2 regions of the Cupriavidus sp. DB3 genome follow, and region 1 is predicted to be linked to the other one. Evidence: riboswitches for the same ligand, from Rfam matches in the RefSeq annotation. Region 1 holds a riboswitch; the other holds the start of a gene.
What was found. A riboswitch is a leader RNA that binds a small molecule or an ion and turns the genes downstream of it on or off. The one in region 1 is predicted to bind glycine.
Positions count from the first base shown of each region.

Region 2: it holds a riboswitch for glycine, as region 1 does, so the genes downstream of both, gcvT (glycine cleavage system aminomethyltransferase GcvT) here and K7G19_RS09270 (D-amino acid dehydrogenase) in region 1, are expected to answer to the same signal.

Region 1 is NZ_JAIZPL010000002.1:782,808-798,791, reverse strand. It holds gene K7G19_RS09290 (EAL domain-containing protein) at 1-1,180, opposite strand, end outside; gene K7G19_RS09285 (diguanylate cyclase domain-containing protein) at 1,426-3,504, shown strand; gene fumC (class II fumarate hydratase) at 3,667-5,073, shown strand; gene K7G19_RS09275 (diguanylate cyclase) at 5,239-6,222, shown strand; glycine riboswitch at 6,356-6,472, shown strand; gene K7G19_RS09270 (D-amino acid dehydrogenase) at 6,529-7,866, shown strand; gene K7G19_RS09265 (SDR family NAD(P)-dependent oxidoreductase) at 8,378-9,172, opposite strand; gene K7G19_RS09260 (ATP-binding protein) at 9,290-10,747, opposite strand; gene K7G19_RS09255 (response regulator transcription factor) at 10,747-11,553, opposite strand; gene glk (glucokinase) at 11,597-12,571, opposite strand; gene pgl (6-phosphogluconolactonase) at 12,741-13,421, opposite strand; gene zwf (glucose-6-phosphate dehydrogenase) at 13,491-14,939, opposite strand; gene edd (phosphogluconate dehydratase) at 15,183-15,984, shown strand, end outside.
Region 2 is NZ_JAIZPL010000004.1:100,641-116,624, forward strand. It holds gene K7G19_RS14010 (class I SAM-dependent methyltransferase) at 1-474, shown strand, start outside; gene dcm (DNA (cytosine-5-)-methyltransferase) at 1,001-2,269, shown strand; gene K7G19_RS14020 (very short patch repair endonuclease) at 2,274-2,744, shown strand; gene K7G19_RS14025 (type II restriction endonuclease) at 2,741-3,970, shown strand; gene K7G19_RS14030 (PAAR domain-containing protein) at 4,115-4,303, shown strand; gene K7G19_RS14035 (hypothetical protein) at 4,344-4,514, shown strand; tRNA gene K7G19_RS14040 (tRNA-Arg) at 4,582-4,657, opposite strand; gene K7G19_RS14045 (cytochrome c5 family protein) at 5,022-5,945, shown strand; gene hemN (oxygen-independent coproporphyrinogen III oxidase) at 6,152-7,771, opposite strand; gene K7G19_RS14055 (UvrD-helicase domain-containing protein) at 8,044-10,128, opposite strand; glycine riboswitch at 10,338-10,434, shown strand; glycine riboswitch at 10,456-10,602, shown strand; gene gcvT (glycine cleavage system aminomethyltransferase GcvT) at 10,703-11,830, shown strand; gene gcvH (glycine cleavage system protein GcvH) at 11,938-12,318, shown strand; gene gcvP (aminomethyl-transferring glycine dehydrogenase) at 12,395-15,313, shown strand; gene K7G19_RS14075 (DUF421 domain-containing protein) at 15,464-15,984, shown strand, end outside.

The sequences.
Region 1 (15,984 bases):
CGACCAGTTCGTGCGCCTGGTACCACAGCATCTGCTCGCCGGGGCGATTGATCGAGGTGATCGTGCCGTGCCGGTCGAACCCGATCACGCAGATCGGCGCATGGTCGAGCAGGCGCGCGTGCCGCTGCGCCACCACGTCGGCCGACTGCCTGGCGCGTTCGGCGTTGCGGCGCCGCGCGGCCAGATGCCACACCAGAGCGCCGAGCAGCACGGTGCCGAGCGTGCCGGCCGCGATCACCAGCGGTACCGGGGCGGGGCCGCCGTCCTCGAAGGCGGGCAGTGTGCTCGCGCGCACGGTCCAGGTCTGGCCGCCGAACGACAGCTCGCGATCGAGTTGGCGCAGCGGATGCGAATGCATGCGCGGCGCCGCCTCGCCGCCCGCCCGGGCCAGCAGCACGGTGCTGGCGGCGGAGGGCCGCCCCTGATACAGCGACAGCGAAAGCTTGCCGCCATGGATCGCCGCGGCATCGGCAAGCAGGTCGCCGAGCCGGTAGGCGGCATAGACATAGCCGAGCACGGCGTGCCGGCGCTCATCCACCGCGTTCAGCGGCATGCCGTTGCGGTAGACCGGCAGATACAGCACCGTGCCCTGCAGCGCGACGCTGCGATGGGCCTCGCGCAGCAGCGTCACGCGGGAAGTCATGCGCGCCTGCATCGCGTCGCGCGCCGCTTCTGCCGCCGCGCGGCGTGCCGGGTCGGACAGATGGTCGAAGCCCAGCGCGCCGATGGTGCGGCCGGCGAAGGGCTCGACATAGATGCCAGGCGCGTAGACCTCGCGCTCGCCGCGCGGAAACACGTCGAAGGCGGGCAGGCCGTCGGCGCGGACGGTGTCGATCAGCGCCTCCAGCCCGGATGCATCCGTCAATCTGGCATAGCCGACCGAGTGGATGCCGGCCGGCAGATCGTCGACCTGCGTGGCAAGCATATAGGCGCGCCATTGGTCGCGCGTGGTGTCGGGATCGGCCGCCAGCAGGCCGCTGGCCCCGCGCACCAGACGCTCGCCGGTATCGAGACGCTGGCGCACCGCCATTACGCTCGCCGCGAGCATCGCATCGAGGCGCTGCGCGGCGGCCCGCTCGCTCCACGCCGCGGTCTGCACGGCGGCCACCGCGGTGACGCAGGCGCCGGCGGCCACGACCAGCAGAGCCAGGACGGCAGGAGGAAGCGAAGGCAGTTTCATCGCGGTAGCAAAGCGGCGGGGCGGCGGGGCGGCCTGGATTGGGGCGCCGGAGCGTGGCGCCAGAGCGGTGACCGGCACCGATGCCGCTGGCGTCCAGGCTCCGATCACGGCTTGGACTATACCGCGCGAAATGCACTTTGCGACAGCCGCCAGGCCCGCCCCGGCTACTCGCACCATGCCGCTCGATGTGATACGGTGACGCCTACGGAACCCGCCGACCCCGGGGAACGCCCTTGCGGGCACGCATGCACCCGTCCCCCTTGCTCGACGCCTCGCCCAACGCACCGCAGAAAGGACCGCCCGACACACCGAACGACGATCGCCGCGCGCAAGCGCCCGCGGCACAGACACGTCGTCCGCGTTTCGCGCTGTCGTTGACGACCCGCATCGCGCTGGTCACGGCCGGTCTGTCGACCGTGCTTGGCGCCGCCATCGTGGTCGGCTCGCTGCAATCGGCCCACGCCGATCTGCGTGACGCCCTGCAGGCGCAGCAGGATTCCGTGGTCAAGCTGACCGCGGAGCAACTGGACACGGCGGTCGGCGATCGCCTGATCCTGCTCGAACACCTGGCCCCGCAGTTCAAGACCATGATGGACGCGCCGCCCGCCCAGTTGCAGGCGATGCTCAGCCGCGCGCTGCCGATTCCCGGCACCTTCAACAGCGCCGTCGTGGTCGACGCCAGGGGCATGCTGCTGGCCCGCGACGGCACCGTGGTATCGGTCGCGGACCGCACCTACTTTCGCGAGACCGCACGCACGCTGGCGCCCGTGATCAGCCCGCCGATCCGGGCGCGGGCCGATGGTTCGGTCGGCGTGCTGCTGGCCGTGCCGATCGTCTCGGACGACAAGACCTTCCTCGGACTGGTAGGCGGCTGGATCGACCTGGGGCGCTCCAACTTCCTGGTGGAGGTGCCGCACAGCCCGATCGGCAGCACCGGCTTCTATTGCCTGGTCTCGGCCGGGCCTCAACCGGTCTACGTGCAGCACCGGTTGCAGCAGCAGGTGGGACGACCGGCGCGCGCCCAGGGCGAGACCTGCGGGGTGCAGGCGCAACCGGCCACGTTCGAGTTCCTGACCCCGCGCGAGCCGGTCATCGCACGGTATCTGATGGCCACCACCGGCTGGGAACTGGTCGCGGTGCTGCCGGCCAAGGAAGCCTTCCAGCCCTTGCACGCGATGCAGCAGCGCTTCCTGCTGTGGTCCGCGGTGGCCGTCGGCATGGTGGCGATGCTGAACTGGTTCGCGGTGCACTGGATGTTCGCGCCGCTGGCGCAGTTGCGGCGCGTGGTGCGCGACAGCGCGCGCGACCTGTCGGCCTTCGAGCGGCTGTCGACCGATCGCCACGACGAGATCGGCGTGCTGGCGCGCGCCTTCGCCCGGCTGATGCGCGACGTGCGCGAGCGCCGCGAACAGCTGCATCGCAGCGAGGCGCGCCTGCGCGCGGTCACCGACACGCTGCCCTCGCTGCTGGCCTTCATCGACACCGAAGAGCGCTACGTCTTCAACAACCTCGCCTACGAGCGCACCTTCGGCATTCCGCTCGATCAGCTGCGCGGCATGACGCTGCGCGAGCTGCTGGGCGAGGCCCGCTACGCGCGCATCCAGCCGTATCTGCAGCAGGCGCTGGCCGGCACCGCGGTCACCTTCGAGACCGAATTCCACGACCCCGACTACCACTGCACCGAGACCAATTTCCGGCCCGAGTGGAGTGCCGACGGCAGCCGCGTCGAGGGCGTGCATGTCCACGTGCAGGACATCACCGCGCGCAAGCTCGAGACGCTGCGGCTGGCGCAGATCTCGCGCCTGGACCACCTGACACAGCTGCTGAACCGCAGCGCCTTCGAGACGCGGCTCGCGGAGGCGATGGCGCGCAGCCGTTCGCAGGAGCGCTTGATGGCGCTCCTCTACCTCGACATGGACCGCTTCAAGGCGGTCAACGACCACTATGGGCACGCGGCCGGCGACCAGCTGCTGCAGAGCTTCGCCAAGCGCGTGCAGCGCTGCGTGCGCGAGCGCGACGCGGTGGCGCGCCTGGGCGGGGACGAGTTCGCCATCGTGATGGAGGACATCGACCGGCCCGATGTCGCGGTGCGCGTGGCCGGCGCGATCCTGCATTCGGTGGGCCGGCGCTTCTTCATCGAAGGCGCCTTCGTCGACGTCAATGTCAGCATCGGCATCGCGCTGTACCAGGGTGCCCCGATCACATGGCAGCAGCTGGCCAAGGAGGCCGATGCGCTGCTGTACCGCGCCAAGGACGGCGGACGCGGCCGCTTCGAGATCGGCCCGCCGGAGCTGGCGAACCGGTCGCGCGAGGCGCGCTCGTAGGGCCGCCTTCGCCGCCTTTGCCGCCTTCGCCGCCTTCGCCGCCGGGGCCGCCCTGCGTCGGCGCCACGGGCGGATCCGGCAGCGGCGGCACCGGCGGCAACCCGAGCATTGGCGGCGTATCCTAGAAGACCGATTCGTACCGTTCGTTCACAGGAGCCAGTCATGTCAGACCAGCAGCCCCCAGCGACCCGCATCGAACAGGACAGCCTGGGCCAGGTACCCGTCCCCGCCGACCACCTGTGGGGCGCGCAGACCGAGCGCTCGCGCCAGAACTTCCGCATCGGCAACGAGAAGATGCCGCCGGCGCTGATCGAGGCATTTGCGATCCTGAAGCTGTGCGCGGCACGCGCGAACCGCGAGCTGAACGTGCTCGACGCGGGGCTGGCGCAGGCGATCGAACAGGCCGCGGAGGAGATCATCGCCGGCCAGTGGCCCGACGAGTTTCCGCTGTCGGTCTGGCAGACCGGCTCGGGCACGCAGACCAACATGAACCTGAACGAGGTGATCGCCAACCGCGCGATCCAGCTGCTCGGCGGCGAGGTCGGCAGCAAGCGGCCCGTTCATCCCAACGACCACGTCAACGCGAGCCAGTCGTCCAACGACAGCTTCCCGACCGCGATGCATATCGCCGCGGCGCGTGCGGTGCAGCGCCAGCTGCTGCCGGCGCTGGAGACGCTGCAGAAGACGCTGGGCAGCAAGGTCGAGGCCTTCGCCGATATCGTCAAGGTCGGCCGCACCCATCTGCAGGATGCCGTGCCGCTGACGCTGGGCCAGGAGTTCTCCGGCTACCAGGCGCAGGTGGCCGACGCGCAGGCGCGGCTGCACCAGGCCGTGCTGCGCGCGATGCCGGTGCCCCAGGGCGGCACCGCGGTCGGCACCGGCCTCAATGCGCCGGCCGGCTTTGCCGCCGCCTTCGCGCGCGCGCTGGCCGACTACACCGGCCTGCCGTTCGAACCGGCGGCCAACCGCTACGCGTTGCAGGCCGCGCACGACGCGCTGGCCGACCTGTCCGGCGCGCTCAATACCACGGCTTCGTCCTTCCTGAAGATCGCGCGCGACTTCATGCTGCTGGGTTCGGGCCCGCGCGCGGGCTTTGCCGAACTGCAGCTGCCGGCCAACGAGCCGGGTTCGTCGATCATGCCGGGCAAGGTCAATCCGACCCAGGCCGAGGCGCTGGCGATGGTCTGCTGCCGCGTGATCGGCAACCACACCACCATCACGCTGGCCAACGGCCTGGGCACGCTGGAACTGAACGCTTACAAGCCGGTCATCGTTTACAGCCTGCTGCAGTCCGTTACACTGCTGGCCGACGCGGCGGCCAGCTTCGCCGAACACATGGTGGCCGGCGTCGAAGCGGACCGGGCGCGCATCGCCGAGCTGCTCGAACGGTCGCTGATGCCGGTCACCGCGCTGAATCCGCATATCGGCTACGACAAGGCGGCCGAAATCGCCAAGCTCGCGGTGGCCCGCAACCTGTCGCTGCGCGAGGCGGCGATCGCCTCCGGCCATGTCACCGCCGAGCAGTTCGAGCAGTGGATCGATCTGAAGGGGATGACGCGCGAGGTGTAGCGCCGCGGCGCACCGGTGCTGGCGGACGCGTCCACGACCGCGCATGCGGCCGCCCACACATGGAACGACCCTATCGACCGGCCCCGCGCTGCCGCGGCGGCCGGCGACAAACCCGCTTGAGACGGGCAGACGACGATCGGGGATAACAACGATCGCATTGACGAGATGATTCCTGCTCCCATTCCCGCCGATGACCAGCGGCGCCTCGACGCGCTGTACTCGCTGAACCTGCTCGATACCGCCGCCGAAGAGCGCTTCGACCGGCTGACCCGCCTGGCCAGGCGGCTGTTCGACGTGCCGATCGCGCTGGTCAGCCTGGTCGATGCCAGGCGCCAGTGGTTCAAGTCCTCGTTCGGCCTGGCCGTGCGCGAAACGCCGCGCGAGCAATCGTTCTGCGGCCATGCGATTTTGCGCGACGACCTGCTGATCGTGCCCGATGCGCTGCAGGACCAGCGCTTTCACGACAACCCGCTGGTCACGGGCGCGCCCGGCGTGCGTTTCTATGCCGGCTGCCCGCTCGCGGTACGGGGGGGCGCCAAGGTCGGCACGCTGTGCCTGATCGACACCGAGCCGCGCGAGTTCGACAAGGACGATCAGGCGCTGCTGCACGATCTGGGTCGCCTGGCCGAGCAGGAACTGGAGTCGGCGCAACTGGCCTCGATGGACGACCTGACGAGGCTGTCGAACCGCCGCGGCTTCTCGGCGCTGGCGCAGCATGCGCTGGCGGTCTGCCAGCGCCAGGGAATGCCCGTCACACTGCTGTTCTTCGACATGGACGGCTTCAAGGCCATCAACGACCGCTTCGGGCACGCCGAGGGCGATCTGGCGCTGGCCGCCTTCGCCGACCACCTGCGCCAGGCCTTCCGCGAGTCCGACCTGATCGGACGGCTGGGCGGCGACGAGTTCGTCGTGCTGCTGGTCGACGCCTCGGCCGACCAGTGCGACGCGATGCTGGCCCGGCTGCGGCAAGTCGTGGACGCGTACAACGCGCAGAGCCAGCGCGGCTATGCGCTGGATTTCAGCGCCGGCGCGGTCGCCTTCGATCCCGCCCGGCACACCGGCATCGCCGACCTGCTGGCGCAGGCCGACCAGGCGATGTACGCCAACAAGGCACGCAGGAAGGGAACGCCGCCCGCCGCGCCACAGTAACTCGCGTTGCGGCCGCCGCCGCGCCGTGTTACTGTCCGCCCATCCAGGAGAAAGCGAGCCTGCGGCGCGACAGCGCGGCGGCAGCGCTGCCGAAGGCGTACCCCCGAAACGCTCAGGTACCGAAGACTGGAGACGACAACGAACTGGAGAGCGCCGCCATCATGATTGAACGATGACGGCCGCCGAAGGGGCAAACCGGGTCCGGGGCGGACGCGGTGAATCTCTCAGGCAAAAGGACAGTGGGGGCAGCCGGGTTGGCATCGACGATGCCGGCCGGCTGCCCCTTTTTGCATCCTGGAGCCTGAAATGAAAGTCATCGTGATGGGGGCCGGCGTGATCGGCGTGGCCTCGGCGTGGTATCTGTCCAAGGCCGGCCATGAGGTCGTCGTGCTCGAGCGCAATGCCGGCGCGGCACGCGAAACCAGCTTCGGCAACGGCGGCCAGATCTCGGTCAGCCATGCCGAGCCCTGGGCCAACCCCTCGGCGCCGCTGAAGCTGCTCAGCTGGCTGGGACGCGAGGACGCACCGCTGCTGTTCCGCCTGCGCGCCGACCCGGCGCAATGGTCGTGGGGGCTGAAGTTCCTGCGCGAATGTCCGGCCCGGCGTTCCACCCGCAACATGATCCAGCTGCTCAACCTCGGCACCTACAGCCGCGCCAGCCTGCAGGCGCTGCGCGCCGAGACGGGGATCGAATACGATCATCTGACCCGCGGCATCCTGCACTTCTATACCAGCCAGAAGGAATTCGACGCGGCCATCGAGCCGGCGCGCATCATGCGCGAGCTGGGCTGCGAGCGCCGCGTGATCGGTCCCGACGAAGTGGTGAAGCTCGAACCGGCGCTGGCCTCGATCGCGCCGCGGCTGGCGGGCGCCACCTACACCAGCGAGGACGAGTCCGGCGACGTGCACCGCTTCACCACCGGGCTGGCCGCGCTGTGCGAGGCGCGCGGCGTGCGCTTCCGCTACGGCGTGCGCGTGCAGCGGCTGCTGGCCGAAGGCGGTCGCATGCGCGGGGTCGAGATCGCCGACGAGACCGGCGCCTACACCTTCGAGCAGGCCGACGCCTATGTGCTCGCGCTCGGCAGCTTCAGCCCGATGCTGGCGCGGCCGCTCGGCGTCAAGCTCGATATCTATCCGGCCAAGGGTTATTCGGCCACGCTGCCGGTGCTCGACCCGGAGCGCGCGCCAAGCGTCAGCCTGACCGACGACGAGTACAAGCTGGTGTTCTCGCGTCTGGGCGACCGGCTGCGCATCGCGGGCACCGCGGAGCTCAACGGCTATTCGATGGAGCTGAACCCGGTGCGCTGCGAGGCGATCGTGCGGCGCACGCTGGAGATCTTCCCCGGCGTCAGCCGCCCCGAACTGGCGCGCTACTGGACTGGCCTGCGACCCGCGACGCCGGGCAACGTGCCGTATATCGGCGCGAGCGCGGTGCAGGGGCTGTACCTGAACACGGGCCATGGAACGCTGGGCTGGACCCACGGCTGCGGCTCGGGACGCGCGATCGCCGAGCTGATCAGCGGCCGCGTGCCGGAGGTGGACTTTGGCTTCTGCGGTCCGCTGCCGGAGGCGCCACGGATGGCGCGGCCGCTCGCGCCGGTGGTGGCGGCGCGTGCCGCCGCGTCGGAGCCGGCAGAGGTCTAATCCGGGGTCTGATCCGGGGTCTTATACGGATCTGATACGGGCCTGAAACAACGACACCGGCGCGGCATGGCATCGCCATGCGCGCCGGTGTTTTCGTTTCATCGTTGGCGTGGATGCGTCCGGGCACGCCTCGGGCACGCCTTGGAGATGCATCAGGACAAGCATCGGAACACGTGTCGAGCATGCATCGCGCACGCACCGGCCCCCGCATGCCGGCGAAAGCGTACCCGTTTCTGCGTGCCCCTCGCGCAAACCGTACCCGTTTCTGCGTACCCGTTCGTGAGCGTCGATGGGCCGGCTGATTGCGATGAAACCGCCGGTAAAACCGGCGCGCCGGCAGGCGAGGGATAGCGGCGCCGTACCCGTTTCTGCGTCGCGCGAACTCGATGAAGACAGACGCCGCGCGCGGAGCGTACCCATTTCTGCGTACCCCGCGGTGGTGCGAAATGAAGTCCGGCGCGATCGCGATGCAGCGGCATCGCACCGTTGCACCATCCCGCCGCTGCCAGGCTCAGGCGATGGTATCCACCACGCCACCATCGACCCGCAACGCGGCGCCGGTGGTCGCCGATGCCTGCGGCGAACAGACGTAGACCACCATGTGCGCGACCTCTTCCACCGTGGCCGCGCGCTGGAGGATCGAGCTGGGCCGATGCGCCTTGACGAACTCGGCGGCCGCCTCCTCGATCGACAGCCCCGCCTTCTCCGCGTCCTCCCGCAGCATCTCGCGCAGGCCGTCCGACAGCGTCGGCCCCGGCAAGACCGCGTTGACGGTCACGCCGGTGCCGCTGAGCCGTTTGGCGAGGCCGCGCGATACCGCCAGCTGCGCGGTCTTCGAGAAGCCGTAATGGATCATGTCCTCCGGCGTGTTCAGCGCGGACTCCGACGAGATGAACACCACGCGGCCCCAGCCGTTCGCCGCCATCGCCGCCGTATACGCCCGCGCCAGCCGCACGCCCGACATCACGTTGACATCGAAGATGCGGGTCCAGTCCTCGTCGCTCAGTTCGTAGAAGTCGCGCGGACCGTAGATGCCGGCGTTGTTGACCAGAATGTCCACGGCCGGCTCGGCGGCCACGATGGCATCGCACCCCTCGGCGCCGCCGACGTCGGCCGCGACGCCGCGCACCGTGGCGCCCGGCACCTCGCGCACCACGTCGGCAATGGCGCCCTCGACGGTGTCCTGCTTGCGGCCATTGACGATGACGGTGGCGCCGCTGCGCGCGAGGCCGATGGCGATGGCCAGCCCGATGCCCGCGGTGGAGGCGGTGACAAGGGCGGTCTTGCCGGTGAGATCGATCTGCATGAGTACCTCCTGAATCAATGGGACAGCAGGGCAGAGGATGCAAACGGTTGGCGAAAGCCGTACGCAGAAACGGGTACGCTATTGGAGAAAATCGCCACCACCGCCGTATGCCGCGGACTAGTGGCGGCGTTCGCCTCGTGCGTCGCCCGCTGCGGGAAACACCACGCGCACCCGCAGCCCCGGCTCGTTATCTTCCAGCGACAGCGTGGCGCGATGCACCTGGGCGATCTCGTCGACGATGGCCAGGCCCAGGCCGCTGCCGCCGCTCGGTGCATCGGGCAGGCGGTAGAAGCGATCGAGCACGCGGGCGCGCTGCTCGGGCGGGATGCCGGGACCGTTGTCGGCGACCATCAGCGCGACGCCGCCCGCATCCGCGCGCTGCACGCGCACGTCGACCTTGCCGCCGGCCGGCACATAGCGCAGGGCGTTGTCGATCAGATTGGTCAGCAGGATGCGCAGCGCGTCGGGGTCGCCCTGCACGGTCAGCCCGGCCGAGTCTCCATCGCGGCCATCGTGACCGCTGTCGCCATCGTGACCAACCCGACCATGGCGACCATCCCCACCATGGCGACCATCGGCACCGCCATCGCCATCGGTAGTGTCGAGCCCCAGGTCGATATGCCGATCGAGAGCGGCCTGCGTCATCTCGCCGACCACCGCCGCGGCCAGCTCGCGCAAGGCGACCGGCTGATGGCCCGCGACGGCCGCGCCGGGCTCGTGGCGCGCGAGCGTCAGCAACTGCGTCACCAGATGCGTCAGCCGCTCGAGCCCGTCGCGCAGATTGCCAACCGCCTCGCGGCGCGCCGGCTCGCTGTCGGCGCGTTCGACCAGTTGCGCCTGCAGCTGCAGCGCGGTCAGCGGCGTGCGTAGCGCGTGCGCGGCATCGGCGATGAACGCGCGCTGCGTGTCGATCGCGTCGGACAGCCGCGCCAGCAGCAGGTTGAGCGCCTCGGTCAGCGGCGCGATCTCGGCCGGCATCTGCGCCACCGCCAGCGGCGACAGCGCATTGGCGTCGCGCTTGCCCACCTGCCGCGCGATCTCGCGCACCGGCCGCAGTCCGCGGCCCACCGCCAGCCAGACCATCCAGCCCAGCAGCGGCAGCAGCAACAGCAGCGGCGCCACCGTGCGCAGCGCCATCCGCGCCGCCACTTCGCGGCGCGCGCTCATCGGCTGCGCGATCTGCACCACCGCCGGCCCGAGCTGCACGCTGTAGATGCGGAACTCGCCGTCGTCGGTGCGCACATTGGAGAAGCCGAGCTCCGCGCGCGGCGGCAGCGACGGCCGCGAATGCGACAGATAGAGGCTGCGGCCGGTGCCGTCCCAGATATGGATGACCACGTCCTCGTCGGAGCGGAACAGGTTGTCGGTGCCGGGCGGCAGCGGCGGCGGCAGCGATGGCATCGCCGGGCCGCTGAACTGGCTCGGCAGCGCGAGCGCGACCTGGCGCATCTGGTAGTCGAACAGCGCGTTGGCCTCCTGCCGGGCCTGGCCGTAGATCAGCGCGGTGGCGGCGGCGATGCCGGCCAGCAGGCCGAGCGCCAGCCACCACAGCAGGGTCCGCTGGATCGATCGCATCAGCGCGCTCCTCCAGCGGCTTCATTGTCCTTGCCGCCGTCTTTCTTGCTGCCCGTCTCGCTGCCCGTCTCGCTGTCCTTCTCGCCGCCGTTGTCCCCCTGCTGCACGCCTTCATCGAGCTTCGGGCAGACATAACCGACACCGCGGATATTGCGGATCAAACCCTGGCCGAGCTTCTTGCGCAGCGCGTGGATATAGACCTCGACCGTGTTGCTGCCCACCTCGTCGTCCCAGCCGTACAGCTTCTCCTGCAGCTGCGGCACCGACCAGACCTTGCCCGGACGCGCCAGCAGCGCCGCCAGCAACGCGTATTCGCGCGCCGACAGATGGACCGGCTCGCCCGACAACGTGACTTCGCGCGTGGCCGGATTGAGCACGATGGCGCCGTAGCGGACCAACGGCTCGGCGCGGCCCTGCGCGCGCCGCGCCAGCGCGTGGATGCGCGCCACCAGCTCCTGCAGGTCGAAGGGCTTGACCAGATAGTCGTCGGCCCCGGCGTTCAATCCGGCGACGCGATCGGCGACCGCATCGCGCGCGGTCAGGATCAGCACCGGCGTGGCGACGCCGCGCGCCCGCATGCCGGACAACACATCAAGACCGGATCGGCGCGGCAGGCCGAGATCGAGCAGCACCAGATCGTGCTGCCCCTCGGCCGCGCCGCCGGCGGCGACGCCAGGCGGTTGCGTGGCGGCCGACAGTCCGGCCTCGCCGTCGCGTACCCAGTCCACCGCGAAGCCTTCCTGACGCAGCGCCAGCCGCACGGAATCGCCGATCATCGTGTCGTCTTCGATCAGCAGCACACGCATCGCTTCGCTCCGTTCGTCCGCCCCGCCGGGCGTGCGCAGCGGCTCATCGCCGGTCGACCGCTTCGGCCAGCGCGTGCGCCAGCCCCGGCAGCGCGGGAAAGCGCGCGGTGATGACCTGCACCGGCACCGGCTCGAGGAAAGCGCGCATGCGTCCCTTGTCGACGAAGCGCGCGTTGAAGCTCGACGCCGCCAGCGCCTCGACGAAGCGCGGCACGATGCCGCCGCCGATATAGACGCCGCCGCGCGCGCCGAGGATCAGCGTCACATCGGCCGCGACCGACCCGAGCAGGCCGCAGAACACCGCGAGCGCGCGCTGGCACAGCGCATCGCCGCGCTGCAAGGCGCCCTCGGTGACCTCCGCCGCGGTCAGCGGCACGCGCACGGGCGTACCCGTTTCTGCGGCCAGCGCGGCATGCGTGTGCGACAGCCCCATGCCCGACAGCAGCCGTTCGGCCGAGACGCGGCCGTGCTCGCGATGCGCGGCATGCCAGGCGATCCACTCGTCGTCGGTGGCCGGCATCAGCTCGACATGCCCGCCCTCCCCCGCCAAGGCCACGGGCCCCGCGCCGTGGCGGCCGGGGATCAGCCCCGATACGCCGAGCCCGGTGCCGGGGCCGATCAGGGCCAGCGGCGTGTCGGCCGCCGGTGTGCCGGCACGCACGGGCGCCAGCTCGCCGGGCTGCAGGTACGGCAGGGCCAGCGCCAGCGCGGTGAAATCATTCAGCGCCAGCAGTGTCTCCAGGCCCAGCGCCTGGCGCACCGCCTCGATCGAGAAGGCCCAGGCGTGGTTGGTCAGCTTGACGCGATCGCCAGTGACCGGATTGGCGAGGCCGATCGCCGCGTGGCGCGGCTGCGGGCCGGGCAGCTGCGACAGGTATTGCCGCATTGCCGCTTCCAGCGACGGATAGTCGGCGACCTTCAGTGCCGTGACCGGTCCGATCGCATCGGGCGCGGTCTGCAGGGCGAAGCGGACATTGGTGCCGCCGACATCGGCGAGCAGGCGTGGGTAGGTAGTCATCGCAGGGCGGAAAACATCGGGCGAAATTCGGGCCGTGGTGGCAACGCGTGCATTCGGGCTACGTGTTCGGGCTACGTGTTCGGGCTACGTGTTCGGGGGCGTGTTCGGGCGGTGTGTTCGGGCGGCGTATCGAAGCGGCGTATCGAGTCAGCGTAGTCAGGCCTCGCAGTCAGGCAGTGAACACATCGAACCCATGCCGATGCCGGCTGGCCACCAGCCCCACCGGCAACGCGGGCCCCGGCTCCTGCAGCGCGCGCTCGAACACCTCGGCCTTGGCCGCGCCGGCAAACGCCAGGAAGACGCGCTCGGCCGCCAGCAACGCGGCCAGGTTCAGCGTCACGCGCGCATGCGGCGCGCTGGCCGGGCGTGTCACCACATAGCAGGGCGTATCGCCGTTCAGCGCTTCGCCGAGCTCCGGCGCATCGGCGAACAGCGACGCGGTATGGCCGTCCTCGCCCATCCCGAGCACCGCCACGTCGGGCTGGCGAAACGCGGCATTGAGGCGCACCACCGCCCGCGCGGGCTCGGACGCCTCGACCGCATCGGCGATCAGCGGCACGAAGCTGGCGGCGGCCGCGGCATCGCGCAGCAGGTGTTCCTGCACGAGGCGCGCGTTGCTGTCCTCGTGTCCGGGCGGCACCGCGCGCTCGTCGACCAGCGTGATGGTGACGGCGTCCCAGCGCACCGGCCGATAGCGCAGCCGCTCGAACATCGGCACCGGCGAGCGCCCGCCCGAAACGGCCAGCACAGCGTGTCCGCGGTCCTGGATGGCGAGGTCGAGCGCGTGACTGACGGAGGCGGCCAGCGCTTCGGCCTGGTCCAGCAGCGAGGGATGTTCGAAGCGGCGCATGGCGATTTCCGGGTCAGGGTTCGTTGGAGCGGAGCGGCGGGCCGATTCGCCAAAGCGGGCGAGCCGGCGTCAGACCTCCTCGTGCCACAGCGCGTTGTCGCGCGAGAGCAGCGCGGAGGACGCGGCCGGTCCCCAGGTGCCCGCGGTATAGGGCTTTGGCGGCAGCGAACTCTCGGCCCAGGTGTCGATGATCGGCTCGACCCAGCGCCATGCCTGCACCTGTTCGTCGCGGCGCACGAACAGGCCCAGCCGTCCGCGTATCACGTCGAGCAGCAGGCGTTCGTAGGCACCGGCGCGGCGCACCTTGAACGAGTTGGCGAAATCAAGGTCGAGCGAGGTCGGCGTCAGCGCGACCGTGTCGCCGGGCTGCTTGACGAGGAAATACAGCCGGATGCTTTCCTCGGGCTGCAGCCGGATCACCAGCCGGTTCTGCGGCGACAGCGTCAGCGGACGGGGAAAGATCGCATGGGGCACGTCGCGGAAATGGATCACGATCTCGGCCACGCGCGACTGCATCCGCTTGCCCGTACGCAGGTAGAACGGCACACCGGCCCAGCGCCAGTTGGCGATCTCGGCCTTGATCGCGACGAAGGTCTCGGTGCGGCTGTCCGGCGCGATGCCGGGCTCTTCGAGATAGCCGGGCACCGGCTTGCCGGCGATGGCGCCAGCGCGGTACTGCCCCCGCACCGTCTTCTCGGCGACCTCCTGCGGCGAGATCGGCTTGAGCGCCTTCAGGATCTTGATCTTCTCGTCGCGCACCGCGTCTTCGGTCAGGCTGGTGGGCGGTTCCATCGCGACCATGCAAAGCAACTGCAGCAGGTGGTTCTGCACCATGTCGCGCAGCGCGCCGGTCTGGTCGTAGAAATCGCCGCGGCCCTCGACACCGAGTTCCTCGGCGATCGTGATCTGCACGTCCTGCACCCATTCGCGCCGCCACAGCGGCTCGAACAGCGCGTTGCCGAAGCGGATCGCCATCAGGTTCTGCACCGACTCCTTGCCCAGGTAGTGATCGATCCGGTAGATCTGCTCCTCGGCGAAGTAGCGCGCCACCGCCGCGTTGATCGCCTCGTTCGAATCCAGATCGTGGCCCAGCGGTTTTTCCAGGACCACGCGCACCTTCGGATGGTTCAGGCCGGTGCGGCCGAACTGCTCGCAGATCGGCACGAACAGATGCGGCGCGGTGGCCAGGTAGCAGACCACGACCTCGGGTTGGCGGTCCAGCACCTTGCGCGCCAGCGCGTCGAAATGCTCGGGCTTGCGGGCGTCGGCCTGCACGTAGCACAGCCGCGCGACGAAGCTGGCCCAGTCGCCCGGCGGGGCGTGTTCGAGGCCCGGCCGCATGCCCTGCTCGAGCGTGGCGACGTATTCCTCGGTGGTGGAAGGATGGCTGCCCGTGGCCAGGATGCGCGCCGCGGGATGCAACAATCCGGCGCGATGCGCGTCGAACAAGGCCGGCAGCAGTTTGCGCCTGGCCAGGTCACCGGTGCCGCCAACCAGCACCATGTCGAAATCGGGCATGCTCACCCTGACCTCCTTGTCGCTTGATAGAGACCCCGTAGCGCGGCCGTTGCGGCCAGTTTACGTGAGTCGCGGGCGCTTTGCGAGCCACGCGGCAGCCAGCGGCGGCCGTGGTCGTGGGTGTGGCGGCGCGTGTGGCGACGAGAGGCGGCGCGGCGGGCATGCTCCGTGCAAGCCCCTGCAACATGCGCTAGGCTGAACTGCGACATGCCAGGCATTGAAGAATCCGCTGGAGAGAGCCCCATGCCCCATCCCGTACTCGAACAAGTGACGGCCCGCATCGTGGCCCGCAGCGCGCCGACGCGCCAAGCCTACCTGTCCCGCACGCAGGCCATGGCCGGCAGCAAGGTGCAACGCGCGCAGCTGTCCTGCACGAACCTCGCGCACGGCTTCGCCTCGATGCCCGAGCCCGCCAAGATCCGCCTGAAGGCCGAGGAACGGCCCAATGTGGCGATCGTTTCCTCGTACAACGACATGCTTTCGGCGCACCAACCGCTGGGAGAGTTCCCCGCCTGGATCAAGGAAGCCGCGCTCGAGGCCGGCGCCACCGCGCAATTCGCCGGTGGCGTGCCGGCGATGTGCGACGGCGTGACGCAGGGCCAGGACGGCATGGAGCTGTCGCTGTTCTCGCGCGACGTGATCGCCCAGGCCACCGCGGTCGCGCTGTCGCACCAGATGTTCGATGCGGCGCTGTATCTGGGCATCTGCGACAAGATCGTGCCCGGGCTGGTGATGGGAGCGCTGTCGTTCGGCCATCTGCCCGCGGTGTTCGTGCCGGGCGGGCCGATGCCGACCGGCATCCCGAACGAGGAAAAGGCCCGCATCCGCCAGTTGTATGCGCAGGGCAAGATCGGCCGGGAGGAACTGCTCGAGGCTGAAAGCCGCTCCTACCATTCGCCCGGCACCTGCACCTTCTACGGCACCGCCAATTCAAACCAGATGCTGATGGAGATCATGGGCCTGCATCTGCCGGGGACCGCCTTCATCAATCCCCACACGCCGCTGCGCGAGGCGCTGACGCGCGAGTCCGCGCGGCATGTGCTGC
Region 2 (15,984 bases), on a different contig from region 1:
ACCGATCCCAACATCGAATATCGGATCGCGGATATCGAGACCGTCGAATTGCCAGAGGCGGCTTTTGATTTCGCCTACAGCGCGCTGGCGTTTCACTATGTCGAGGACTTCGAGCGGCTGGCCCGGATGATTTATCGCGCCCTCGCGCCAGGGGGAAGCATGGTGTTCACCATCGAACATCCGGTTTTCATGGCCGCCTCCAATCCACACTGGATGGTCGATGAGCAGGGTCGCAAGACGTGGCCGGTCAATCGTTATTCGGTCGAGGGCGAACGACGGACCGACTGGTTCGCGAAAGGCGTGTTGAAGTACCACAGGACGATCGGCACCACGCTCAATACGCTGATACGAGCAGGGTTCACGATCCGGGCCGTCGAGGAATTTGCACCGTCGGCCGAGCAAATCGAATCGAATCCCGGCCTGGACGAAGAAATGGAACGGCCGATGATGCTTCTGGTCGCCGTAGCGCGATAGACGATCGCGCGTCGGTGCAATCTAGGTGCAGTGCAAGTGCATTGCGCCTCAAGGGCAGGACGGAGAAAAAGCGGAAAACCGTTGTGGGACTTGGCGCGCCCGGCTGGGATCGAACCAGCAACCCCTGCCTTCGGAGTCTTGGTGACGAGCCAAGACACTTTATAGTCAATGCCATGTGCGACGCGCAAACTAGGTGCAGTGGATCCGCCACCAGACACGACAAATTCGTGCCTGGGGAAGTGCTCGGCCTCAGGATCGGCTAGCACGATGGGCGCGCCACCCCGTCAGGGCCTCCCTCTTCCGGCCGACGGCTCACCAGCAGCTCCCACGCGCAAATCCGCCCATGGCATTGCGCGGTACACCGCTCGTATGCAAGTGCATGAGTAACCAACCGATGAAGTGGCGGATGAGGCGGGAAATCTTCCGCAAACCGTCGCAAGGCTATGAACTGTATGTTTGTACAGGTTTTTCTTGACGGGGGGACAGCTGATGGACAGAATGTCCGCAATTCTTCCCAGAGGCAGACATGACGACAAATGCACCCGAGTGCCTCCATATGCTCCACGAGGCGCGACGTCTATATTCGCAACGGGCTCTGGCCGAACGGCTTGAGAAAAGTGCAAAAACCATCGCTCGATGGGAACGGGGTGAAGTGCCTGTCCCGAGCCTCATTCTCCCGGCGCTGAAAGACATCTTGGCGCCGGCGGGCAATATATCCGCCACCGGCGACTTCACTTTTATCGACCTGTTCGCGGGGATCGGGGGTATCCGCCTAGGTTTTGAGGCGCACGGTGGGCGATGTGTGTTCACGAGTGAGTGGGACTCGTACAGCCAGAGGACGTATCGTGCGAACTTCCCGAACGACGATCACGAGATCGCCGGGGACATAACGAAGGTTCTCGACCCGGCTACGGAGATTCCGGACCATGATGTGCTGCTTGCCGGATTCCCCTGCCAGCCATTTTCGATCGCCGGGGTATCCAAGAAGAATGCGCTCGGACGGCCGCACGGCTTCGAGTGCACCACGCAAGGGACTCTCTTTTTCGACGTGGCGCGGATTATTGCCGCGAAACGGCCGCGGGCCTTTCTGCTGGAAAATGTCAAGAATCTTGTCAGCCATGACAAAGGGAATACGTTCCGGGTCATTTGTGAAACCCTGCGCGATGAGCTTGGGTACTCCATTGCCTGGAAGGTTATCGACGGGCAGCATTTCGTGCCGCAGCACCGGGAACGCATACTGATAGTCGGTTTCCGGGAGGATATGGGCTTCGACTGGAATGGCCTAGTACTACCCGCGTTGGAGAAGGGACCGCGCATCAGCGACATATTGCATCGGGAGGACGGTACTGAGGCCGATGTTGATAGTGGGGCCTACATCACGCCCAAAGGTACTGTACAGAAGAAGTACATCCTCACCGATCGGCTGTGGGCCTACCTGCAAGCCTACAGGGCCAAGCACGAAGCTAAAGGTAACGGGTTCGGATTTGGGATGGTGGGGCCAAACGATATCGCTCGTACGCTGTCCGCACGGTACTACAAAGATGGATCGGAAATTCTTGTTTCGCGTGGAAGGGGGCGCAATCCGCGGCGTCTTACGCCCCGCGAGTGTGCCCGACTGATGGGCTATCCAGATACGTACAGGATCCCTGTTTCCGATACGCGCGCATACAAGCAGTTTGGCAATTCCGTTGTCGTTCCACTAATCGAAGCCGTTGCAGGCCACATGAAGCCGTTTTTAATGGAACTGAAGCAACGGGACAACGAGGACGCACTTCAGCCTAGGTTGTTCGCCTGACGACGTGGATATCGTAGATCATGCTACGCGGAGCCGGATGATGTCCGGCATCCGGGGCACAAACACAAAAATTGAAGTAACGCTACGGCACGCGCTTCACAGGCGAGGTTTCCGGTACCGCCTCCATTGCAGGGATCTACCAGGCAGGCCGGACATCGTACTGCCCAAATATCAGGTTGCGATCTTTGTTCATGGGTGTTTTTGGCATGGACATACATGCGCGCTTTTCAAGACCCCGAAGACTCGAACACAATTCTGGCTGGACAAGATTGATTCCAACCGGCGTCGCGATCTAGTTGCGAGCGAACGGCTCTTGGAGAAGGGTTGGCGACTTGCCGTAATATGGGAGTGTGCGTTGCGCAGTCAGCCAGAGCATACGCTCGAACTACTGGTCGATCGCATTTCGACGTGGCTAAAGGATAGCGACGCCACGCAGCTTCTCGAGATTCCATCCCCCTCCATACAAGACAAATGAAGCACGGCTACCTTAGCGAGTATTTTGAGGCTATTGCGGCAAAGAGACTGAGTGCGGTCGAGGCGGACCCTGGCCGGAGCAATCAGCACGAATTCGATGGCGTCACACAGCTCAAGAAGATCCTTGGCCCGGCAGCGCCGAAAAAGACGTTCGTGGCAAAGTTCATATATCTCACCGACGACGACGCAGAGCCCGTCGTTTCCGATGGCTTCTTGACCTGGTACGACGCGCGCGAGCGGCATCCGAAGAGGTCGGAATGCCGGCTATATTTCCCGACGACTACGGCTTCCCAATGCTTTGCCGAAGGCGACCTACTCGTTATCGCGAAGCGGCCGGACAACACCATCCTTGTAATAGTCGCAGAGGCGGGCTCGACCATAGCAAGTCAAGTCCAGTGGTTGTGTGGCCTTTCTGAGCTTATGCATCCCGGGTTCAGCGTGAAAGGCGAGCTGGAAAGCGACCAAGTGAAGCTGGAGTTCGCATCCCGCTTCATTCTCGAACAGATTGGCATCGAAATCGAGGACACGGCCGAGGACTATCTCGACCAAATGCTAAGGCGATTCGGCGGGGCTTTCCCACGAACCGTTGAGTTCTCCGCCTTTGCACGCGAGACCCTCCCTACGGTGTCCTCGTTGGATTCTCCCGACGACGCATTGCTGGCTTGGTTCGAGCGCGAGGAAGTCCTATTCCGAACGCTCGAGCGTCATCTCATTGCCGAACGCCTGCATTCCGGTTTTGCCGGCGACAAGGTGGACGATTTCATGAGCTTCTCGCTCTCGGTGCAAAACCGGCGGAAATCGAGAGCCGGCGCCGCCCTCCAGAACCATGCTGCAGTTGTATTTCACAATCACGGTTTACGCTTTGCGACACAGGCGAGAACGGAGAACAAGTCGAAACCTGATTTCCTTTTTCCGGGTGAGGCCGAGTATCATGATCCCGCCTTCGATCCTTGTGGCCTTACAGTATTGGGCGTGAAATCTACGCTGAAAGACCGATGGAGGCAGGTATTGGCCGAGGCGAAACGTGTGCCCGCCAAGCATTTGCTCACCCTTGAACCACGTGTTTCAGAGCATCAGACGACAGAGATGCGGTCGCATCAGCTTCAGCTAGTGGTGCCGCGATCGATCCAAGGTACGTTCAGCCCAACACAACAAGCGTGGCTTATGTCTGTTGCGGACCTGATTCTCCATGTGCGCGATCAGCAGGCGCGGTTGGCCCCACGCTGACCAGCGTTTTCGCTCTCCCCCGATCTGCCGATGGTGAATTCATAACCCTGAGAAAAGGGTTTCTAGAATTTCACCGGGACCTTCTCTTGTGGCGGCCAACATGATTGCGACACTACATGCGCTTCTTCGAATCAGGAGGATCGTTTGCTAACTGGCATCAACTCCGTCGGCGACCGCACGTCCCATGGCGGTACGGTTCTGACCGGCGACGCCACCAGCACCGTCGCTGGTAAATCGATGGCAAGTGACGGCGATTTGACCGTCTGCCTCCCCGATATGCCAAGTTCTAACCACGAGCACGGCGTCGTGGCGGCGGGCGATCGAGCGTGCTGAAATCCGGGACTTCGGGCGGCACAATCTGCGGCAGACAGACATGGGCGAACTGACACGTGCAGCCGGTACGCCGCCGCAGGTGCTCAAGACGCCGGCCCGCTGGGAAACGATGGAGATGATGCACCGCTATGCGCATCTGTCGGCAGACCACTTGGCCCAGTCGGTTGCCCGGCTCGCAGAGATGCAGTCGGTGGCAGGCACCTGCGTGTAGGTGCAATTTGGGTGCAGGACCCCTGCGAAGCAGAACGGGAAAGTGCCGGACAAACCGTTGTGGGACTTGGCGCGCCCGGCTGGGATCGAACCAGCAACCCCTGCCTTCGGAGGGCAGTACTCTATCCATTGAGCTACGGGCGCACGAGATGCGGCGGGAGCCGCGCGGTCGACTGCGGCGAATGCCGCCGTCGGAAAGTCGCATAGGATACCGCGTTTGCCGTAGCGCGTCCATGCCGGCGCACGTTTTCCCCGGGCCTACGGGTTTCGTCCGAGGCGCTTTTCGCGCCATCGGGAGGGGCTTTACGGCTATAATCGCCCGTTATTTGCGCAAAAGCGGGGCTGCGTCTCGTCCACACGGACGGCGCGCCAGGCGGCATGGGGTGTGGCTGTCAGGCTCGGCAGACTCGGATGCGCGGAGGGGGCGGCAGTCAGGCCCAAGACACGGACCAACGAAAGGCCGCCAAGCGGAGCGGTCACGGGTTTCCTGCAAAATCGAGAGTTCAGCATGAGCGACGTCCATAACGAACACGAGTCTCCCATCAAGACCCCGAAGCAGCTGATCGCTGTGGTGATTGCCGCCTTCGTGGTGCCGATCACCGTGATCATCCTGCTGGTCAGCTTCGTCGGCTACGGTGGCCCGGAAGGCGCCGGCTCCACCGATACGGCGGAAGCGGTGGTTGACCGCATCAAGCCGGTCGCCTCGCTCGAACTGCGCGATCCCAATGCGCCGCGCGTCTTCAAGACCGGCGAACAGGTCTATACCGCCGTCTGCGCGGCCTGCCACGCTACCGGCGCGGCGGGTGCGCCGAAGTTCGGCGCGGCCGGCGACTGGAGTGCCCGCCTCGGCCAGGGCTACGACGGCCTGATGAAATCGGTGATCGCAGGCAAGGGCGCGATGCCGCCGCGTGCCGGCACCTCGCCGGACGACTTCGCCGACTACGAACTGGCTCGCGCGATGGTGCATCTGGTCAACTCGGCCGGCGGCAAGCTGCAGGAGCCCGCCGCGCCGGCTCCGGCCGCGGCGACCACCGCTGCCGCTTCGGAACCTGCCGCACCGGCGGCTGACGCTGCCGCGGCCGCTCCCGCTGCTGCGGCTCCTGCCGCCGCTGCCCCGGCGGCACCGGCCGCGCCGGCTCCGGCGGCCGCCGCACCGGCGCAAACCACGGCTGCGGCCCCCGCGGCCGCTTCGGCCGAGGTGGGCAAGCGCGTCTACGATCAGGTCTGCGCCGCCTGCCACGCCGCCGGCGTCGCCGGTGCGCCGAAGGTCGGCGACAAGGCCGCCTGGGCCCCGCGCATCAAGGAAGGCATGGACGCGGTCCACAACTTCGCGCTGAAGGGCAAGGGCGTGATGCCGCCGAAGGGTGGCTACGCCGGCCCCGACGCCGACGTGATCGCCGCGGCCGACTACATGGTCAACGCGTCGAAATAAGACCGGGGGCGCCGCGCGGCGCTCGCCTCGGCAGGATAAAAAAAGCCAGCGGGATCTCGCTGGCTTTTTTTACGTCCGGAGTTCGCCGCGTTAGACCACGCGCGAGTACCGGGCGGTCGGCACCGGCCCGGAGCGCGATGTCGGCGGCTTCCGCAGCAGCGGGTGCGCCACCGGCTTTGGCGATTTACGTCCGGCGTTCGGCTTCGCTACACCACGCGCGAGTACCGGGCGGTGGGCGCCGCGCCGGGGCGGGATGTCGACGGCATCCGCTGCAGCGGGGGCGCCATCGCCCTTTCCGAAACGGGATCGGTATTGGAACCAGAAAGCGGATTCGACAAGCAATCCGAACCCGGCTGCCTCGCGACCACCCGGTCGTCCCGCAGATAGCGATCGAACACCATCGCCACGCGCCGCACCAGCAGGCGGCCCAGCGGCGTCACCTCGATCCGCGCGTCGGACAGCCGTACCAGCCCCTGCGCGGCCAGCGACGCAAGTTCCGCCCGCTCGGCGGCAAACTCGGCGTCGAAGTCGATGCCGTGCCGGCGCGCGACCTCGGCGGTATCCAGTTCGCCATCGCACATCAGCGCACCGATGATGTCCTTGCGCACCCGGTCGTCGGCGTCGCAGACATGGCCGCGCAGCACCGGCAGCCTGCCGGCATCGAGCGCGCCGTAGTACGCGTCCAGCGTGCGGGCGTTCTGCACGTAACGGCCGGCGACCGCGCCGATCGCCGAGATGCCAAAGCCGAGCTGGTCATGGCTGGCATGGGTCGCATAGCCCTGGAAGTTGCGCTGCAGCCGTCCCTCACGCTGGGCGCGGGCGAGCGCGTCGTCGGGCAGCGCGAAGTGATCCATGCCGATATGGACGTAGCCGGCCGCGGTCAGCCGCTCGATGGCCGAGACCAGGATGTCCAGCTTTTCGCCGGCCGACGGCATCGTGGCCTCGTCGATCCGACGCTGCGGCTTGAAGACATGCGGCAGATGCGCGTAGCTGTACAGCGACAGGCGGTCGGGCCGCATCTCCAGCACGCGCTCGATGGTGGCGCCGAAGCGGGCCGCCGTCTGGTGCGGCAGGCCGTAGATCAGGTCCATGCTGATCGACAGGAAGCCGAGCCGTCGGGAGGCGGCGACCACGCGGCGCGTGTCCTGCACCGGCTGCACGCGATGGATCGCGGCCTGGACCTCGGGGTCGAAGTCCTGCACGCCTAGGCTGACGCGGTTGAAGCCGAGCTCGGCGAGCAGCGCCATCCGTTCGTCGTCGACGCGGCGCGGATCGATCTCGATCGAATGCTCGCCGTCCGGCCGCAGATCGAAGTGCCGATGCAGCGCGGCCATGACCTGCCGCATTTCGGCGGGATCGAGGAAGGTCGGCGTACCGCCGCCCCAGTGCGATTGCACGACGGGCCGGCACTCGCCCAGGCGGGCCGCCACCAGCGCCATCTCGCGCGCCAGGTAGCGAACGTAGCGCGCGCTGCGGCCGTGGTCGCGCGTGATGATCTTGTTGCAGCCGCAGTAGTAGCAGATGTTCTCGCAGAAGGGGATATGCAGATAGAGCGACAGCGGCGCGGCGGCGCCCCCTGCCCGGCAGTCGTCCAGCGCGGACAGATACGCCTCGTCGCCGAACCCCGCATCGAAGCGGTCGGCGGTCGGATACGAGGTGTAGCGTGGTCCGTTCACGTCGATGCGTTCGGCGAGCGCGCGGAAATCGGCGAGATCGCCGCGGCGGATGGCGGCATGCTGAGCGGCTGGGGAAGCGGCTTCGGCAGGGACTTCGGGAACGGCTTCGGAAGCGACTTCGGAAGCGAAATGCGGAACGGTCGTTGCCATCGGCGGCCTTCTGAGGAATCCGCTTCGATGCTAGCCAGACCAGCGTGCGCAGGACTTGATCGACATCAAGGGCCGGCGATTCGGCTGTTCTCTCGGCGCTTCGGCGCCACGCGCCTGCGCCCTCAAAGTCCGATCGGCGATCCGCCACCGTAGCAGCCGGATGTTGCAGGCCCTGGCTGCCTTGTATCGACGCCGATACGAAGGGACGGGCGTACCCGGCGCTGCGCCTCAGCCCCTCAGCCCCCTCAGCCCCCTCAGCCCCCTCAGCCGCTTCAGCCGGTAGTGGCCTTGGTGCCGAGCAGCGCCTTCAGGCCCGCCAGCCGGTCCTTCGGGCTCATCGCCGGCGTCTCGTCCTTCGGTGCCGGGGCCTCCTCGAGCTTCATCTCGCCGATGAAGCGCGACGGCTGGCACGAGTAGGTGTCGCGCGCGCGCTTGCGCTTCTTGCACCAGCTGATATGCAGGCTGCGCTGCGCGCGCGTGATGCCGACATACATCAGGCGGCGCTCTTCCTCGATCTTCTCGTCGCTCAGATCCTCGTCCTCGCGGCAATGCGGCAGGATGCCCTCCTCCACGCCGACCAGGAACACATGCGGATACTCGAGGCCCTTGGACGCGTGCAGCGTCGACAGCCGCACCGCGTCGGGATCTTCCTCGCGGCCTTCGAGCATGCTCATCAGCGCGACGGTCTGCGTCAGCTCCAGCAGGTTCTTGCCCTCGTCGCCAAATCCATCGGCGGTGTCGAAGCCGGTCGCCTCGCCATCGGCGGCCTCCGGCTTGGTGCCCTTGCGCTTGAGCCAGTCGAGGAACTCGAGCGTATTGGTCCATTTGGCCTGGGCCTGGCGCTCGTCGAAGGTGTCGTACAGATAGGCTTCGTAGTGGATGCCTTCCATCAGGTCGTCGAGCACCTCGGTGGCCGGGTCGCGCGCGGCGCGGTCCGCCAGCCGCACCATCGCCTCGCAGAAGGTGCGCAGCGGCTCGAGCTGGCGCGGCTGCAGCTTGCCTTCGATGCCGCCCATCATCGCCGCCTCGAACAGCGAGACCTTGGCCTGGCCGGCGAAGGTCCCCAGCACCTCCAGCGTGGTATTGCCGACGCCGCGCCGCGGCGTAGTGACCGCGCGGATGAAGGCGGGATCGTCGTCCGGATTGGCGATCAGCCGCAGGTAGGCGCAGATGTCCTTGATTTCGGCCTTGTCGAAGAAGCTCTGCCCGCCGGACAGCACATACGGGATGCGCTCGCGGCGCAAGATCTGTTCGAACAGCCGCGCCTGGTGGTTGCCGCGATAAAGGATCGCGTAGTCGCGGAACTGCGCGCGCCGCTCGAACTTGTGGGCCGACAGCTTGAACACCACCGACTCGGCCTCGTGCTCCTCGTCGTTCATCTGCGTCACGGAGATCGGATCGCCCATGCCGTGCTCGCTCCACAGCGTCTTGTCGAACAGCTTGGGATTGTTGGCGATCACCGCGTTGGCCGCCTGCAGGATGCGCACCGTGGAGCGATAGTTCTGCTCCAGCTTGATGACCTTCAGGTTCGGAAAGTCGGTCTGCAGCAGGCGCAGATTGTCCAGCGTGGCGCCGCGCCAGCCGTAGATCGCCTGGTCGTCGTCGCCGACCGCGGTGAAGGCGGGCGCGCGCAGATGCGAGCCGCCGGCCAGCAGCTTCAGCAGCTGGTACTGGCAGGCGTTGGTGTCCTGGTATTCGTCGACCAGGAAATAGCGCAGCCGGTTCTGCCACTTGAGCCGCACGGTTTCGTCGCGGGCGAACAGCTCGGCCGGCAGACGGATCAGGTCGTCGAAGTCGACCGCCTGGTAGGCCGCCAGCGTGGCGACGTAGTTGCGGTAGATCAGCGCGGCCTGGTGCTGGTCGGCATCGGTGGCCTCGGCGATCGCGGTTTCCGGATCGACCATGCCGTTTTTCCACAGCGAGATCGTGCTCTGCACGCTGCGGATCAGCTTCTTGTCGGTGGTCGCCAGCTGTTCCTGGATCAGGCCGAAGCAGTCGTCGGCGTCCATGATCGAGAACTGCGGCTTCAGGCCCAGGTGCTCCGCCTCGGCGCGCAGGATCTGCACGCCGAGCGAGTGGAAGGTACAGACGGTCAGCTGGCGCAGCGGAATGCGCTTGCCGTCGCGGGTCTTGCCCTCCATCAGCTTGGCGATCCGCTCCTGCATCTCCTTGGCGGCCTTGTTGGTGAAGGTCACCGCGGCGATATGGCGGGGCTCGAAGCCCTTGTCCTCGATCAGATGCGCGATCTTCTGCGTGATCACCCGGGTCTTGCCCGAGCCCGCGCCGGCGAGCACCAGGCAGGGGCCGTCCAGATAGCGGACGGCTTCGGATTGGGCGGCGTTCAGTCCGTGGGTCATCGGTCGGGGATCGGAGGTCGGGTACAGCCGGAGGTCGTACGGCATCGCAAGGGACGCGGGCCGCAGGCGCGACGCGTTGGGGGACGGGTCGCGAATGGGTCGAAGCCGGCGATGTTAACACGGGGGCGGGTCCGGCCGAGGCTCCGGAACCGACTCCTGCGACGCGCCGCTCTCGCGTTGACAGCCGCCAAGGCTGCGGTTAGAGTCGCGCCATCCGTCCGGGAGAGCGCGCGACTGTATCGTCATTCGCGCCGCCGAAGGGGAATCACCCGAAAACTCTCAGGCACCATGGACCGGGCGGATCGGCATGCAGCATGCACACGATGTATGCCGAACTCTGGAGAGCGACACCCGTCATTCATCAGCCGGATGATGAGCGTGTCCACCGAAGGGGCGCACGGCGTGGCCAGTCAGTCCGACGAGGACGGCAAGCCGGGCCGTAATCTCTCAGGTATCGAGGACAGAGGGGGTCATCCGTCGCGACGGTTCGCACCGAGCCGCGCGACGGATGACCCTTTTTTTGTTTGGCGCGCCGCGCGCGCCGGACCGAACGATGCCACGCTCCGAGGAATCCATGACGCTTCAGGCCACGCCCCTCAACGCCATCCACCGCGCCCTCGGCGCCCGCATGGTCGATTTCGGCGGATGGGACATGCCGGTCAACTACGGCTCGCAGATCGAGGAACACCACGCGGTGCGCAGCGATGCGGGCATGTTCGACGTCTCGCACATGTGCGTCGTCGACCTCGCCGGCCCCAATACCCGCGCCTTCCTGCGCGGACTGCTCGCCAACAACGTCGACAAGCTGCAAACCCCGGGCAAGGCGCTGTATTCCTGCATGCTCGACCCGAACGGCGGCGTGATCGACGACCTGATCGTCTACTTCTTCGCCGAGGACCGCTTCCGCCTGGTGGTCAACGCCAGCACCGCGACCGGCGATATCGACTGGATCCGCCAGCGCAACGCCGACACCGGCGCCGGCGTGACGGTCACCCCGCGCCGTACCGATAACGCTCTCGATAGCGCGACCCCGCTGGCGATCGTCGCCGTGCAGGGCCCGAATGCGCGTGCCAAGGTCTGGAGCGCATTCCCGTCGACCCAGCCCAGCGAATCGCTCAAGCCCTTCAACGCGATGGTGGTCGAGGACCCCGCGATCGGCGAAATCATGGTGGCCCGCACCGGCTACACCGGCGAGGACGGTTTCGAGCTGGTGGTGCCGGCCGACAACGTCGCCGCGGTCTGGGAAAAGCTGCATGCCGCCGGCGTGCGCCCCGCCGGCCTCGGCGCACGCGACACGCTGCGCCTCGAAGCCGGCATGAATCTGTACGGCCAGGACATGGACATCCACACCTCGCCGCTCGACGCGGGCCTGGCCTGGACGGTCGACCTGCAGAGCGAGCGCGATTTCGTCGGCAAGGCCGCGCTGGTGGCCAACGGCCAGCGCCAGCAGTTCGCCGGCCTGATCCTGCGGGACAAGGGCGGCGTGCTGCGCGCGCACCAGACCGTGCTGACCGCCGCCGGCGAGGGCGAGATCACGTCGGGCACCTTCAGCCCGACGCTGTCCCAATCGATCGCCTTCGCGCGCCTGCCCAAGGATGTGGCGCTCGGCAGCGAAGTCCAGGTGCTGATCCGCGACCGCAAACTGACTGCGACTGTGGTTAAACTGCCGTTTGTGCGCAATGGCAAGGCACTCGTGAGCTGACAGCTCGCATCGGACATCGTCCACCCGGTCACGCTGCGCCCCGCGGCCCCCTTCATCCCGATGGCACGCGGCGGCGCGACACAAGAATCTGAAATTGGAGAATCTCGATGAATTTCCCCGCTGACCTGAAGTACACCGAGTCGCACGAATGGGTGCGCGTCGAAACCGACGGCACGCTGACGATCGGCATCACCGATCACGCGCAGGATGCGCTCGGCGACATCGTCTTCCTGGAACTGCCCGAGGTCGGCAAGACGGTCGGCGCCGGCGACGCGCTGGCCGTGGTCGAATCGGTCAAGGCCGCGTCGGACATCTACGCGCCGGTGGCCGGCGAGGTGGTCGCCGTCAACGACGCCGTCAAGGACGCGCCCGAGAGCGTCAACGCCAACGCCTTCGACGCCTGGCTGTTCAAGATCAAGCCGGCCAACGGCGACGACGTCAACGGCCTGATGACGGCCGACGCCTACAAGGCCAGCGTCGGCGCCTGAGCCCGGCGCCCCGCCCGCGGCGCCGGGGGCCATGGCTGACCACCATGTCCCGGCCCGCCTCTCCGAGTCACTTGCCATGAACGCTCCCCTGCCCATGAACGCCGCTCAATCCGCTCGCCCTTCGCTGGCTGAACTCGAAGCTCGCGACGCCTTCTCCCACCGCCATATCGGTCCCGACGCCGCCGAACAGCAGCACATGCTGAAGGTGCTGGGCTACGACAGCCGCGCCGCGCTGATGGATGCCATCATCCCGGCCGCGATCCGCCGCCGCGACGGCATGCCGCTGGGCGAATTCACCGAGCCGCTGACCGAGGAAGCCGCGCTGGCCAAGCTGCGCGGCATCGCCGGCAAGAACAAGGTGTTCAAGAGCTTCATCGGCCAGGGCTACTACAACACGCTGACGCCGGGCGTGATCCTGCGCAATATCTTCGAGAACCCGGCCTGGTACACCGCGTACACGCCGTACCAGCCGGAGATCTCGCAGGGCCGCCTGGAAGCGATGCTGAACTTCCAGCAGATGGTCACCGACCTGACCGGCCTCGATATCGCCAACGCGTCGATGCTCGACGAAGGCACGGCCGCGGCCGAGGCGATGACGCTGCTGCAGCGCGTGAACAAGCACGCGTCGAATACCTTCTATGTGGCCGACGACGTGCTGCCGCAGACGATCGAAGTGGTGCGCACGCGCGCGCTGCCGCTCGGCATCGAGGTCAAGGTCGGTCCCGCCGCCGACGCGGCGCAGGCGCATGCCTTCGGCGTGCTGCTGCAATACCCGGGCGTCAACGGCGACGTGGCGGACTACCGCGCGATCGCCGATGCGGTCCACGCGGCCGGCGGCCTGGTGGTCGCCGCGGCGGACCTGCTGGCGCTGACGCTGCTCACCGCGCCCGGCGATTGGGGCGCCGACGTGGCCGTCGGCAATTCGCAGCGCTTCGGCGTGCCGCTCGGCTTCGGCGGCCCGCACGCCGGCTATATGGCTGTGAAGGACGCCTACAAGCGCTCGATGCCGGGCCGCCTGGTGGGCGTCACCGTCGACGCGCAGGGCAACCCGGCCTACCGGCTCGCGCTGCAGACGCGCGAGCAGCATATCCGCCGCGAAAAGGCGACCTCGAACATCTGTACCGCGCAGGTGCTGCTGGCCGTCATGGCGTCGATGTACGCGGTCTACCACGGTCCGCAGGGCCTGAAGCGCATCGCGCAACGCGTGCATCGCCTGACCGCGACGCTGGCCGGCGGCCTGCAGGCGCTGGGCTACGCGCGCAGCAATGCGACCTTCTTCGACACGCTGACGATCGAGACCGGCGCCGACACCGAGGCGATCCACGCCGCGGCCGCCGCGCGCGGCATCAATCTGCGCCGCGCCGGTGCCGCGCATGTCGGCATCTCGCTGGACGAGACCACCACCCGCGACGATGTGGTCGCGCTGTGGGAGATCTTCGCGCAGGGCAAGCCGGTGCCGGCCTTCGACGCCCTGGAAGCCGCGGCCGATGACGGCTATCCGGCCGCGCTGTCGCGCCAGAGCGCCTACCTGACGCATCCGGTCTTCAACACGCATCACGCCGAGCACGAGATGCTGCGCTATCTGCGCATGCTGGCCGACAAGGACCTGGCACTCGATCGCACGATGATCCCGCTGGGCTCCTGCACGATGAAGCTCAACGCGACCAGCGAGATGATTCCGGTCACCTGGCCCGAGTTTTCGAGCATCCATCCGTTCGCGCCGGACGACCAGACCGTCGGCTACCGCGAAATGATCGCCCAGCTCGAGGCGATGCTGTGCGCGGCCACCGGCTACGCCGCCGTCAGCCTGCAGCCGAACGCCGGCTCGCAAGGCGAGTACGCGGGCCTGCAGATCATCCACGCCTACCACGCGAGCCGCGGCGAGAGCCATCGCAATATCTGCCTGATCCCGTCGTCGGCGCACGGCACCAATCCGGCGTCCGCGCAGATGGCCGGCATGCAGGTGGTCGTGGTGGCCTGCGACGAGGACGGCAACGTCGATCTGGCCGACCTGGAGAAGAAGGCCGCGCAGCACAGCAAGAACCTGGCGGCGATCATGATCACCTATCCGTCCACGCACGGCGTGTTCGAGGAAGGCGTGCAGCGCATCTGCGAGATCGTGCACAGCCACGGCGGGCAGGTCTATGTCGACGGCGCCAACATGAACGCGATGGTGGGCACCGCGGCGCCGGGGCAGTTCGGCGGCGACGTGTCGCACCTGAACCTGCACAAGACCTTCTGCATTCCGCACGGCGGCGGCGGCCCGGGCGTGGGTCCGGTCGCGGTCGGCGCGCATCTGGCGCCGTTCCTGCCGAACCACGCCAGCAGCGGCTACCGCCGCGCGGCAGACGGCATCGGCGCGATCTCGGCCGCGCCCTACGGCTCGGCCAGCATCCTGCCGATTTCGTGGATGTATATCGCGATGATGGGCGCGCGCGGCCTGACGGCGGCCACCGAGAACGCGATCCTGGCGGCCAACTACGTCGCCAAGCGGCTGTCGGACTACTACCCGGTACTGTACACGGGCGGCAACGGCCATATCGCGCACGAGTGCATTCTCGACCTGCGTCCGATCCAGAAGGCGACCGGCATCAGCAACGAGGATGTCGCCAAGCGGCTGATGGACTATGGCTTCCATGCGCCGACCATGAGCTTCCCGGTGCCGGGCACGCTGATGATCGAGCCGACCGAGAGCGAGGCGCTGCACGAGCTGGACCGCTTCATCGACGCGATGATCGCGATCCGCAAGGAAATCGCCCGTGTCGAGGACGGCAGCTTCGACCGCGAGGACAACCCGCTGAAGAACGCGCCGCACACCGCCGCGGTCATCACTGCCAATGAGTGGAACCACAAGTACACTCGTGAGGAAGCCGCCTATCCGGTCGCCTCGCTGCGGACGCAGAAGTACTGGCCGCCGGTCGGCCGTGCCGACAACGTCTACGGCGATCGCAACCTGTTCTGCTCGTGCGTGCCGATGAGCGCGTACGAGGAGTAAGCAGGCAGTCCGCGGGCAGTCGGCACATAGTCGGCGGGCACTGCGGGCGATCCCGGCACGGCGGCTCCATCGCCGCCCGGACGCGGTTCCGCGTCCGGGCCTGAGTTCCCGGCATTCGCGCCGGGGCTGTCATCGGTAAGGAGACTGTCGATGTGGGAGATGAGCGCACCGTGGTGGGAATTTATCGTCCGAGGACTGATCGTCTATTTCGCGCTGCTGATCATGATGCGGCTGGGCGGCAAGCGGCAGATCGGACAGATGACCCCGTTCGATCTGATCCTGCTGCTGATCCTGTCCGAAGGCGTGCAGAACGCCATGGTCGGCGATGACAAGTCGGTATCCGCAGGCCTGATCCTCGCCGCCACGCTGATCGGCATCAACGTGCTGGTCAGCTGGCTCAGCTGGCGCAGCCGCAAGTTCGAGTACGCGGTCGAGGGCCACCCCCAGCTGCTGATCCGCCATGGCAAGGTGATCGACAAGGTCATGCACGGCGCGCGGCTGACCAGCGACGATCTGATGAAGGTATTGCGGCGCGAGGGCTGCGCCAGCCTGGACGACGTCTATATCGCGATCCTGGAGAACGACGGCGCCATCAGCGTGCTCAAGCGCAAGGAACTGCCGGAGGAACCGCCCGGCCCCGGCGTCTCGTTGTGGGAACGCCCCGAGGACGA